2 regions of the Streptomyces sp. P9-A4 genome follow, and region 1 is predicted to be linked to the other one. Evidence: riboswitches for the same ligand, from Rfam matches in the RefSeq annotation. Region 1 holds a riboswitch; the other holds the start of a gene.
What was found. A riboswitch is a leader RNA that binds a small molecule or an ion and turns the genes downstream of it on or off. The one in region 1 is predicted to bind glycine.
Positions count from the first base shown of each region.

Region 2: it holds a riboswitch for glycine, as region 1 does, so the genes downstream of both, gcvT (glycine cleavage system aminomethyltransferase GcvT) here and gcvP (aminomethyl-transferring glycine dehydrogenase) in region 1, are expected to answer to the same signal.

Region 1 is NZ_JAZIFY010000001.1:982,511-986,638, reverse strand. It holds gene V4Y03_RS04375 (DNA polymerase IV) at 1-1,310, shown strand, start outside; gene V4Y03_RS04370 (PRC-barrel domain-containing protein) at 1,425-1,799, opposite strand; glycine riboswitch at 1,913-2,012, shown strand; gene gcvP (aminomethyl-transferring glycine dehydrogenase) at 2,190-4,128, shown strand, end outside.
Region 2 is NZ_JAZIFY010000001.1:5,354,797-5,358,924, forward strand. It holds gene glyA (serine hydroxymethyltransferase) at 1-384, opposite strand, end outside; gene gcvH (glycine cleavage system protein GcvH) at 417-794, opposite strand; gene gcvT (glycine cleavage system aminomethyltransferase GcvT) at 892-2,016, opposite strand; glycine riboswitch at 2,074-2,185, opposite strand; glycine riboswitch at 2,187-2,286, opposite strand; gene V4Y03_RS24260 (AAA family ATPase) at 2,439-3,101, shown strand; gene V4Y03_RS24265 (enhanced serine sensitivity protein SseB) at 3,226-3,966, shown strand; gene V4Y03_RS24270 (enhanced serine sensitivity protein SseB C-terminal domain-containing protein) at 4,041-4,128, shown strand, end outside.

The DNA of each region.
Region 1 (4,128 bases):
CCACCGCCTCGTACGAGGCACGCCGCTTCGGCGTGCACTCGGCCATGCCGATGGGCCAGGCCCGGCGGCTCGCACCGAACGCCGCCTACCTCGTGCCCCGCTTCGCCTTCTACCGGTCGATCAGCGAGCAGGTCATGGAACTGCTCGGCCGGCTCTCCCCGCTCGTCGAGCCGCTCAGCCTCGACGAGGCCTTCGTCGACCTTGAGGCCGGGGGCGTGGCCGACGACGGCGCGAGCGCGCGGGCGGCCGGGGAGCGGCTGCGGGTCGACATCCTGGCGACGACGGGACTCACCGGTTCCGTGGGGCTCGCCGGTTCCAAGATGATCGCGAAGATCGCCTCCGAGGAGGCCAAGCCCGACGGGCTCGTCCTGATCGAGCCCGGCACCGAGCGCGAGCTGCTCGGCCCTCGGTCGGTGCGGATCCTGCCCGGGGTGGGGCCGGCCACCGGGGAGCATCTGCGGCGGGCCGGGATGACCACCGTGACCGACCTCGCGGAGGCGGGCGAGGACGAGCTCGTACGGCTGCTGGGGCGGGCGCACGGGGCCTCGCTGTACAGGATGGCCCAGGGGCACGACGACCGGCCCGTGGTGGCCGAGCGGGACGCCAAGTCGGTGTCCGTCGAGGACACCTTCGACGTCGACCTGCACGACCGGGTACGCATCCGGGTCGAGGTCGAGCGGCTCGCCGAGCGCTGCGTCGGGCGGCTGCGGGCCTCGGGGCACTCCGGGCGGACCATCGTCCTGAAGGTGCGGCGCTACGACTTCTCCACGCTGACCCGGTCCGAGACGCTCCGGGGGCCCACTGACGACCCGGGGGTGGTGCGGGAGGCGGTGGGGCGGCTGCTGGAGGGCGTGGACACGACCGGGGGCGTGCGGCTGCTCGGAGTGGGGGTGAGCGGGCTCGCGGACTACACGCAGGAGGATCTGTTCGCTCAGGCGGAGGCGCGGGGCGCGGCCGAAGCCCGCGTGGAGGGGGAGGCGGGGGGTGGCGCCGAAGCCGGTGACCGCGTGGCGGAGGGGGCCGCGGAGGATGCCGTGTCGGCGCCCGCCGGCGCAGGGGCCGTGACGGGCGGGAAGGCGGGCTCCGGAGGGGCCGAGGGGGCCGTGGAGCGGCACTGGTCGCCCGGCCATGACGTACGGCACGCGGTGTACGGGGCCGGGTGGGTCCAGGGGAGCGGGGTCGGGCGGGTCACGGTGCGGTTCGAGGAGCCGTGGTCCGGGCCGGGGCGGGTGCGGACGTTCTCCGTGGACGACCCGGAGCTGGAGCCGTCGGAGCCGTTGCCGCTGGTGCGTCGTGACGTGGGGGCGTGAGGGGTGCGCCCGGCCGCCGGCCCCGGCTGGGCCCGCACCGCCCCGTGCGGCTCGGTGCGGGTATGTCGTGGCGTGCCGGGGAGGCGGGCCCGCCCGGCGGGCCGGGCTTCTCGGTCAGGTGCCGTCCTGGCCCGCCAGGCGGCCGAAGTCCGTGTCCGGGGTGTCCGTGGGGGGCGGCGGGAGGGCCATGCTGTAGTGGCGGTAGAGCTGGAGTTCCTGTTCCGGGGAGAGGTGGCGGCCCACGCCGAAGTCGGGCGCGTCCTTGATGAGGGCGCGTTCGTAGGGGACGTGGAGGCCGTCACCGGCCAGCTCGCTCGGCTCCAGCGGGACGAAGGCGTCCCGGCTGAACAGGCCGGTGCGGACCGCGGCCCATTCCGGGATGCCGGTCGCGTCGTCCAGGTACACCTCGTCCACGGTTCCGATCTTGTGTCCCTTCCGGTCGAACGCCTTGCGGCCGATCAGGCTGCGCGGATCGATGTCGGTCTGCACGGTCCCTCCAACTGGTCGCAACTGCTCTACACCCCTACGAAAGTGCACAACTGGGATGTCGGCCACTTGAGCGATGGCAGCCGCAACCGCGCTGGTAGGCTGGCTGTGGCTGTCGACCCCGTGCGGGAGAGTCCTCCGGAGAAACCTTCCGGTGGACGCCGAAGGAGCAAATCCTCCCCGGAATCTCTCAGGCCCCTGTACCGCGCGGACGAGGTCACTCTGGAAAGCAGAGCGGTGTCAGACGGCATGCGCTCTCACCGACGGTGAAAGCCGGCGTGCCGTGAGGCGTGCCGGTGAAACTCTCAGGTTGAGATGACAGAGGGGGAGGCCGTCCGGGTACCCGCGCCGCGGTGCCCCTCGCAGGTCGTGACGACCAGGAGGCCTCCGTACATGACCGCCAACCGCACTCCGCTCTCCGAGCTCGAACAGGGCATCCCGTTCGAGCAGCGGCACATCGGGCCCGACGCCGAGGCGCGCGCCAAGATGCTCGCCCAGGTCGGTTACGGCTCCCTCGACGAGCTCACGGCCGCCGCCGTGCCGGACGTCATCAAGAACACCGAGGCGCTCGGCCTGCCGTCCGCGCGCACGGAGGCCGAGGTCCTCGCCGAGCTGCGTGACCTCGCCGACCGCAACCAGGTGCTCGCGCCCATGATCGGCCTCGGCTACTACGGCACCTTCACCCCGCCGGTGATCCTGCGGAACGTGATGGAGAACCCGGCCTGGTACACCGCGTACACGCCGTACCAGCCGGAGATCTCCCAGGGCCGCCTGGAGGCCCTGCTGAACTTCCAGACCGTCGTCGCCGACCTGACCGGGCTGCCCACCTCCGGCGCCTCGCTGCTCGACGAGGGCACCGCCGCCGCCGAGGCCATGTCCCTCGCCCGGCGCGTCGGCAAGGTCAAGAACGGTGTCTTCCTGGTCGACGCCGACGCCCTGCCGCAGACGATCGCCGTCATCGAGACCCGCGCCGAGCCGACCGGTGTCGAGGTCGTCGTCGCCGACCTCTCGGCGGGCATCCCGGCCGAGATCGCCGAGCGCGGTGTGTTCGGTGTGCTCCTCCAGTACCCGGGTGCCTCCGGCGCCGTCCGCGACATCAAGCCGCTGATCGACGCCGCCCACGAGCTCGGCGCGATCGTCACCGTCGCCGCCGACCTGCTCGCGCTGACCCTGCTCACCTCGCCCGGCGAGCTGGGCGCGGACATCGCCGTCGGCACCACCCAGCGCTTCGGCGTCCCGATGGGCTTCGGCGGTCCGCACGCCGGCTACATGGCCGTCCAGGACAAGCACGCCCGCTCGCTGCCCGGCCGTCTCGTGGGCGTCTCCGTCGACGCCGACGGGAACCGCGCGTACCGCCTGGCCCTCCAGACCCGCGAGCAGCACATCCGCCGCGAGAAGGCCACCAGCAACATCTGTACCGCTCAGGTGCTGCTCGCCGTCATGGCCGGCATGTACGCCGTCTACCACGGCCCCGAGGGCCTCCGGGGCATCGCGCGCCGCACCCACCGCTACGCCGCGATCCTGGCCGCCGGCCTGACCGCCGGTGGCGTGGAGCTCACCCAGGGCGCCTTCTTCGACACCCTCACCGCCCGCGTGCCCGGCAAGGCCGACGAGGTCGTCGCCGCCGCCCGCGAGGCCGGTGTGAACCTCTACCGCGTCGACGCCGACCACGTGTCGATGTCCTGCGACGAGACCACCGGCCGCGCCCAGCTCACCGCCGTCTGGGGCGCCTTCGGTGTCACGGCCGACATCGAGGCGCTGGACGCCACCGCCGAGGAGACGCTGCCCGCCGGGCTGCTGCGCTCCGACGCGTTCCTGACCCACCCGGTCTTCCACGCGCACCGCTCCGAGACCTCGATGCTGCGCTACCTGCGCAAGCTCGCGGACCGCGACTACGCGCTCGACCGCGGCATGATCCCGCTCGGCTCCTGCACGATGAAGCTGAACGCGACGACCGAGATGGAGGCGGTGACCTGGCCCGAGTTCGGTCAGATGCACCCGTTCGCCCCGGTCGAGCAGGCGCAGGGCTACGTCACGCTCATCACCGAGCTCGAGGAGCGCCTCGCCGAGGTCACCGGCTACGACAAGGTGTCGATCCAGCCGAACGCCGGTTCGCAGGGCGAGCTGGCCGGTCTGCTGGCCGTCCGTGCCTACCACCGCTCCAACGGTGACGAGCAGCGCACCGTCTGCCTCATCCCGTCCTCCGCGCACGGCACCAACGCCGCCTCCGCGGTCATGGCCGGCATGAAGGTCGTCGTCGTGAAGACCGCCGACGACGGCGAGGTCGACGTCGAGGACCTGCGCGCCAAGATCGCCCAGTACCGCGACGAGC
Region 2 (4,128 bases), 4.4 Mb from region 1:
GGTGAGGTGACCGCCGTGCGCCAGGTCCAGACCCAGGATCGTGTCGCCCGGCTGGGCGATCGCGAACAGGGCGGCCTGGTTCGCGGAGGCGCCCGAGTGCGGCTGGACGTTGGCGTACTCGGCGCCGAACAGGTCCTTGATCCGGTCGATCGCGATCTGCTCGGCCACGTCGACGTGCTCGCAGCCGCCGTAGTAGCGGCGGCCCGGGTAGCCCTCGGCGTACTTGTTGGTGAGGACGGAGCCCTGCGCCTCCATGACCGCGACCGGAGCGAAGTTCTCCGAGGCGATCATCTCGAGGGTGGACTGCTGACGGCGGAGCTCGGCGTCGACCGCGGCGGCGACGTCGGGGTCCAGCTCGTGGAGGGGAGTGTTCAGAAGCGACATGAATCGATCCCTAGGGGGTCTCGGGCCTGGTCTCAGCCGGCGGAGAACGCGGTGTACTCGTCGGCGGAGAGCAGCTCGTCCGGCTCGCCCGCGACACGTACCTTGAACAGCCAGCCACCCTCGAACGGAGCCGTGTTCACCAGCGACGGGTCGTCCACCACGTCCTGGTTGGCGGCGACGACCTCACCCGAGACGGGGGAGTACAGGTCGCTCACGGACTTCGTCGACTCCAGCTCGCCGCAGGTCTCGCCCGCGGTGACGGTGTCACCGACCTCGGGGAGCTGGGCGTAGACGACGTCACCGAGCGCGTTGGCGGCGAACTCCGTGATGCCGACGGTCGAGACGCCGTCCTCGGCGTCCGACAGCCACTCGTGCTCCTTGGTGTAGCGCAGCTGCTGGGGGTTGCTCATGGCCTGATTCTCCTGGATCGGGGGAGTACTGATGAACGTGGGTCTTACGGGGTGAGACGCGAAGTGAGACGGATACGTCACTTCCGGCGCGGACGCGTCACTTCTGGCGCTTGTAGAACGGCAGCGCCACGACCTCGTAGGGCTCGTGGGTGCCACGGATGTCCACACCTACACCCTCGGTGCCGGGCGTGGCGTGCGCCGCGTCCACGTACGCGATGGCGATCGGCTTGCCGAGCGTCGGGGACGGGGCGCCGGAGGTCACCTCGCCGATCACCACGCCGTCCTTGACGACGGAGAAGCCGGCGCGCGGGACGCGGCGGCCCTCGGCGATCAGGCCGACGAGCTTGCGGGGCGGGGCGGTCTCGGCGCGCTCGGCGGCCTTCTCCAGCGCCTCGCGGCCGACGAAGCGGCCCTCGTTCGTCGTCTTCTCGAACTTCACGACCCGGCCGAGGCCCGCGTCGAAGGGGGTGAGGCCGGTGGTCAGCTCGTGGCCGTACAGCGGCATGCCCGCCTCCAGGCGGAGCGTGTCACGGCAGGACAGACCACAGGGGATCAGACCGACCGGGGCGCCCGCCTCGGTCAGCGCCTTCCAGACGCCCTCGGCGTGCTCGGGCTTGAGGAACAGCTCGAAGCCGTCCTCGCCGGTGTAGCCGGTACGGGCGATCAGCGCGGGCACGCCCGCGACGGTGCCCGGCAGGCCGGCGTAGTACTTGAGACCGTCCAGGTCGGCGTCGGTGAGCGACTTGAGGATGCCGGGGGACTCCGGGCCCTGGACGGCGATCAGGGCGTACGCGTCGCGGTCGTCGCGGACCTCGGCGTCGAAGCCGCCGGAGCGGGCGACGAGCGCGTCCAGGACGATCTGGGCGTTGGAGGCGTTGGCGACGACCATGTACTCGGTCTCGCCGAGGCGGTAGACGATCAGGTCGTCGAGGATGCCGCCGTCCTCCCGGCAGATCATCGTGTAGCGGGCGCGGCCGACGCCCACCGTCGAGATGTTGCCGACCAGGGCGTGGTCGAGGAGCGCGACGGCCTGCGGCCCGGCGACGGTGATCTCGCCCATGTGCGAGAGGTCGAAGAGACCGGCCTTGGTGCGGACGGCGACGTGCTCGTCGCGCTCGCTGCCGTACCGGAGCGGCATGTCCCAGCCCGCGAAGTCGGTCATGGTCGCGCCCAGGGAACGATGCAGGGCATCGAGGGCGGTCAGACGGGGGGCAGTGCTCATGGGTGGCTCCCGGATCCCAAGGGCGTGATCGGTGACGAACACATGACGGCGAGGACGTCCTCCCCATCTGTCATGGAACCTGAGAGGTTCACCGAGAGCATCTCGTCACCGAGAGATCGGCTTGCACCTTGGGTGGGGACACGGCAGGGTGTCCCGCTTTTCAGATCTGCCTCATCCGCGCGGTACGGGGCCTGAGAGATTCAAGGGAGGGTCTTGCTCCTTCGGCGCCCGGACGCGCTCTGCGGTCCGGAACTCTCCCGCGCGGATTCGAGCGGCCGGTATGCGATTGTGTGGCGACTGTGCGCGCCTGGCGCGCACATCATTGCACGAGGGCCCGGCGGGGCAAATCGCTTGTGTCTCATTACTGTTTCTTTACACTTCTTGGGCAAGGGTCTCCTGAGGCCCGGCAGGGGGGAGAAGCGATGAGGTTCCAGCACACCGGCGCATACGCTCCGAGTACGGGCATACCGTCCCAGCGGGCCCGTGCCAGAACCCGCCGCCGGGGCCGGCTCCTGCGGGACCTGCGCGAGCGCGGCGGCCGCGGTCCCCGTGCCCTCACCTTCGCCGCCGGCGACCTCGTCGTCGTCTCGGGCCTGCCCGGCAGCGGCAAGTCCACCCTCATGAAGCGCGTCGCCGAGGGCACCGGCATCGACTCCCAGGACGCCCGTGAGCGCTGGCAGGCCCGCATGCCCCGCCTCCTGCCGTACGCCCTCTACCGCCCTCTCGTCCGGCTCGCCCACTACGCCGGACTCCGCCGCGCCCTGCGCTCCGGCGCCGGGGTGATCGTCCACGACTGCGGCACCCAGTCCTGGGTGCGGGGCTGGCTCGCCCGCGAGGCCCGCCGCCGCGGCCGGGCCCTGCACCTCCTGCTCCTCGACGTCACTCCGGACGCCGCCCGCGCCGGCCAGCGCGCCCGCGGCCGGGGCGTCTCGGCCTACGCCATGGCCCGGCACCGGCGGGCCGTCGCGCGGCTCGTCCGGGCCGCCGAGTCCGGCAGCCTGCCGCACGGCTGCGCCTCCGCCACCCTGCTCGACCGGGACGCGGCGGACGCCCTGCGGAGGATCGGCTTCCGGGAGGCCGCCTGACGGCCGCCCCCGGGCCCCGGGCCGCCGCGTTCCGTACCCTTTGGGCCACGCCGCCACCGGGGCGGCGTTAGGGTGCTGCCGGGCGGCCGGTGCGGCAGGCCGTGCGAGAAGGGGAAACGGGACCGTGGACGTGACGTGGCCGGGCAATGAGCTCGAAGAGGTCCTTGCCGCCTCACTCGGCAACCCGGAGGCCGGCGGCCGGCTGGTCGAAGTACTGGGCCGCAGCTCCGTCTGGGTGCCCCTGCCCAACGGCGGCAGCGCCGAGAGTGCCGACCTCGACCTCCCCACCATGGAGATCGACGGCGCGGCGTACGTCCCCGTGTTCAGCTCCGAACAACAGTTCCTCGCCTGCGTCGGCGGCCACATGTCCTTCACCGTCGCCCCCGCCCGCGACTTCGCCCGCGGCCTGCCCCCGCAGCTCGGCATCGCGGTGAACCCCGGCGGCACCGTCGGGGTTCCGCTGCCCCCGCCCGCCGTCGTCGAACTCTGCCGCGCCGGACGCACCCCGCTCGACGGCCCCGCGAGCGGCGGCCGGGTCCGCCTCTTCGAGCCCGACTGGCAGGACGACCCCGTCGACTTCCTCTCCGCCGCCGCCGCCGAGTTCGAGGCCACCGGCGTCGTCGTCACCGCCCGCCGCGCCCTCGCCAGCGTCGAGGGCACCGAACCCGCCCTCTTCGTCGGCGTCCAGCTCTCCGCCTGGGACGGCATCGACCGCAACGCCCCCCTGGACGCCCTCGGCCGCGCCCTCGGCCGGGTCGAGGTGGCCTGGCCGGTCAACCTCATCCTGCTCGACATGGCGCAGGACCCGGTCGGCGACTGGATGCTGGAGCGGGTACGCCCCTTCTACCAGCGCGCCGCCGGGTGAGCGGCCCCCTGCTTAAGCTGAACTGAACCGGTAGCTGGACAGACGTGGTGGACGAAAGAGGGGCGGGACCCAGGGTGAGCGCGTCAGGCACCGCTGCGACCGATCAGGTCGAGCACACGCTGCGCCAGGTGGCACCCGGACGCTACGACGCGTACGAGCAGT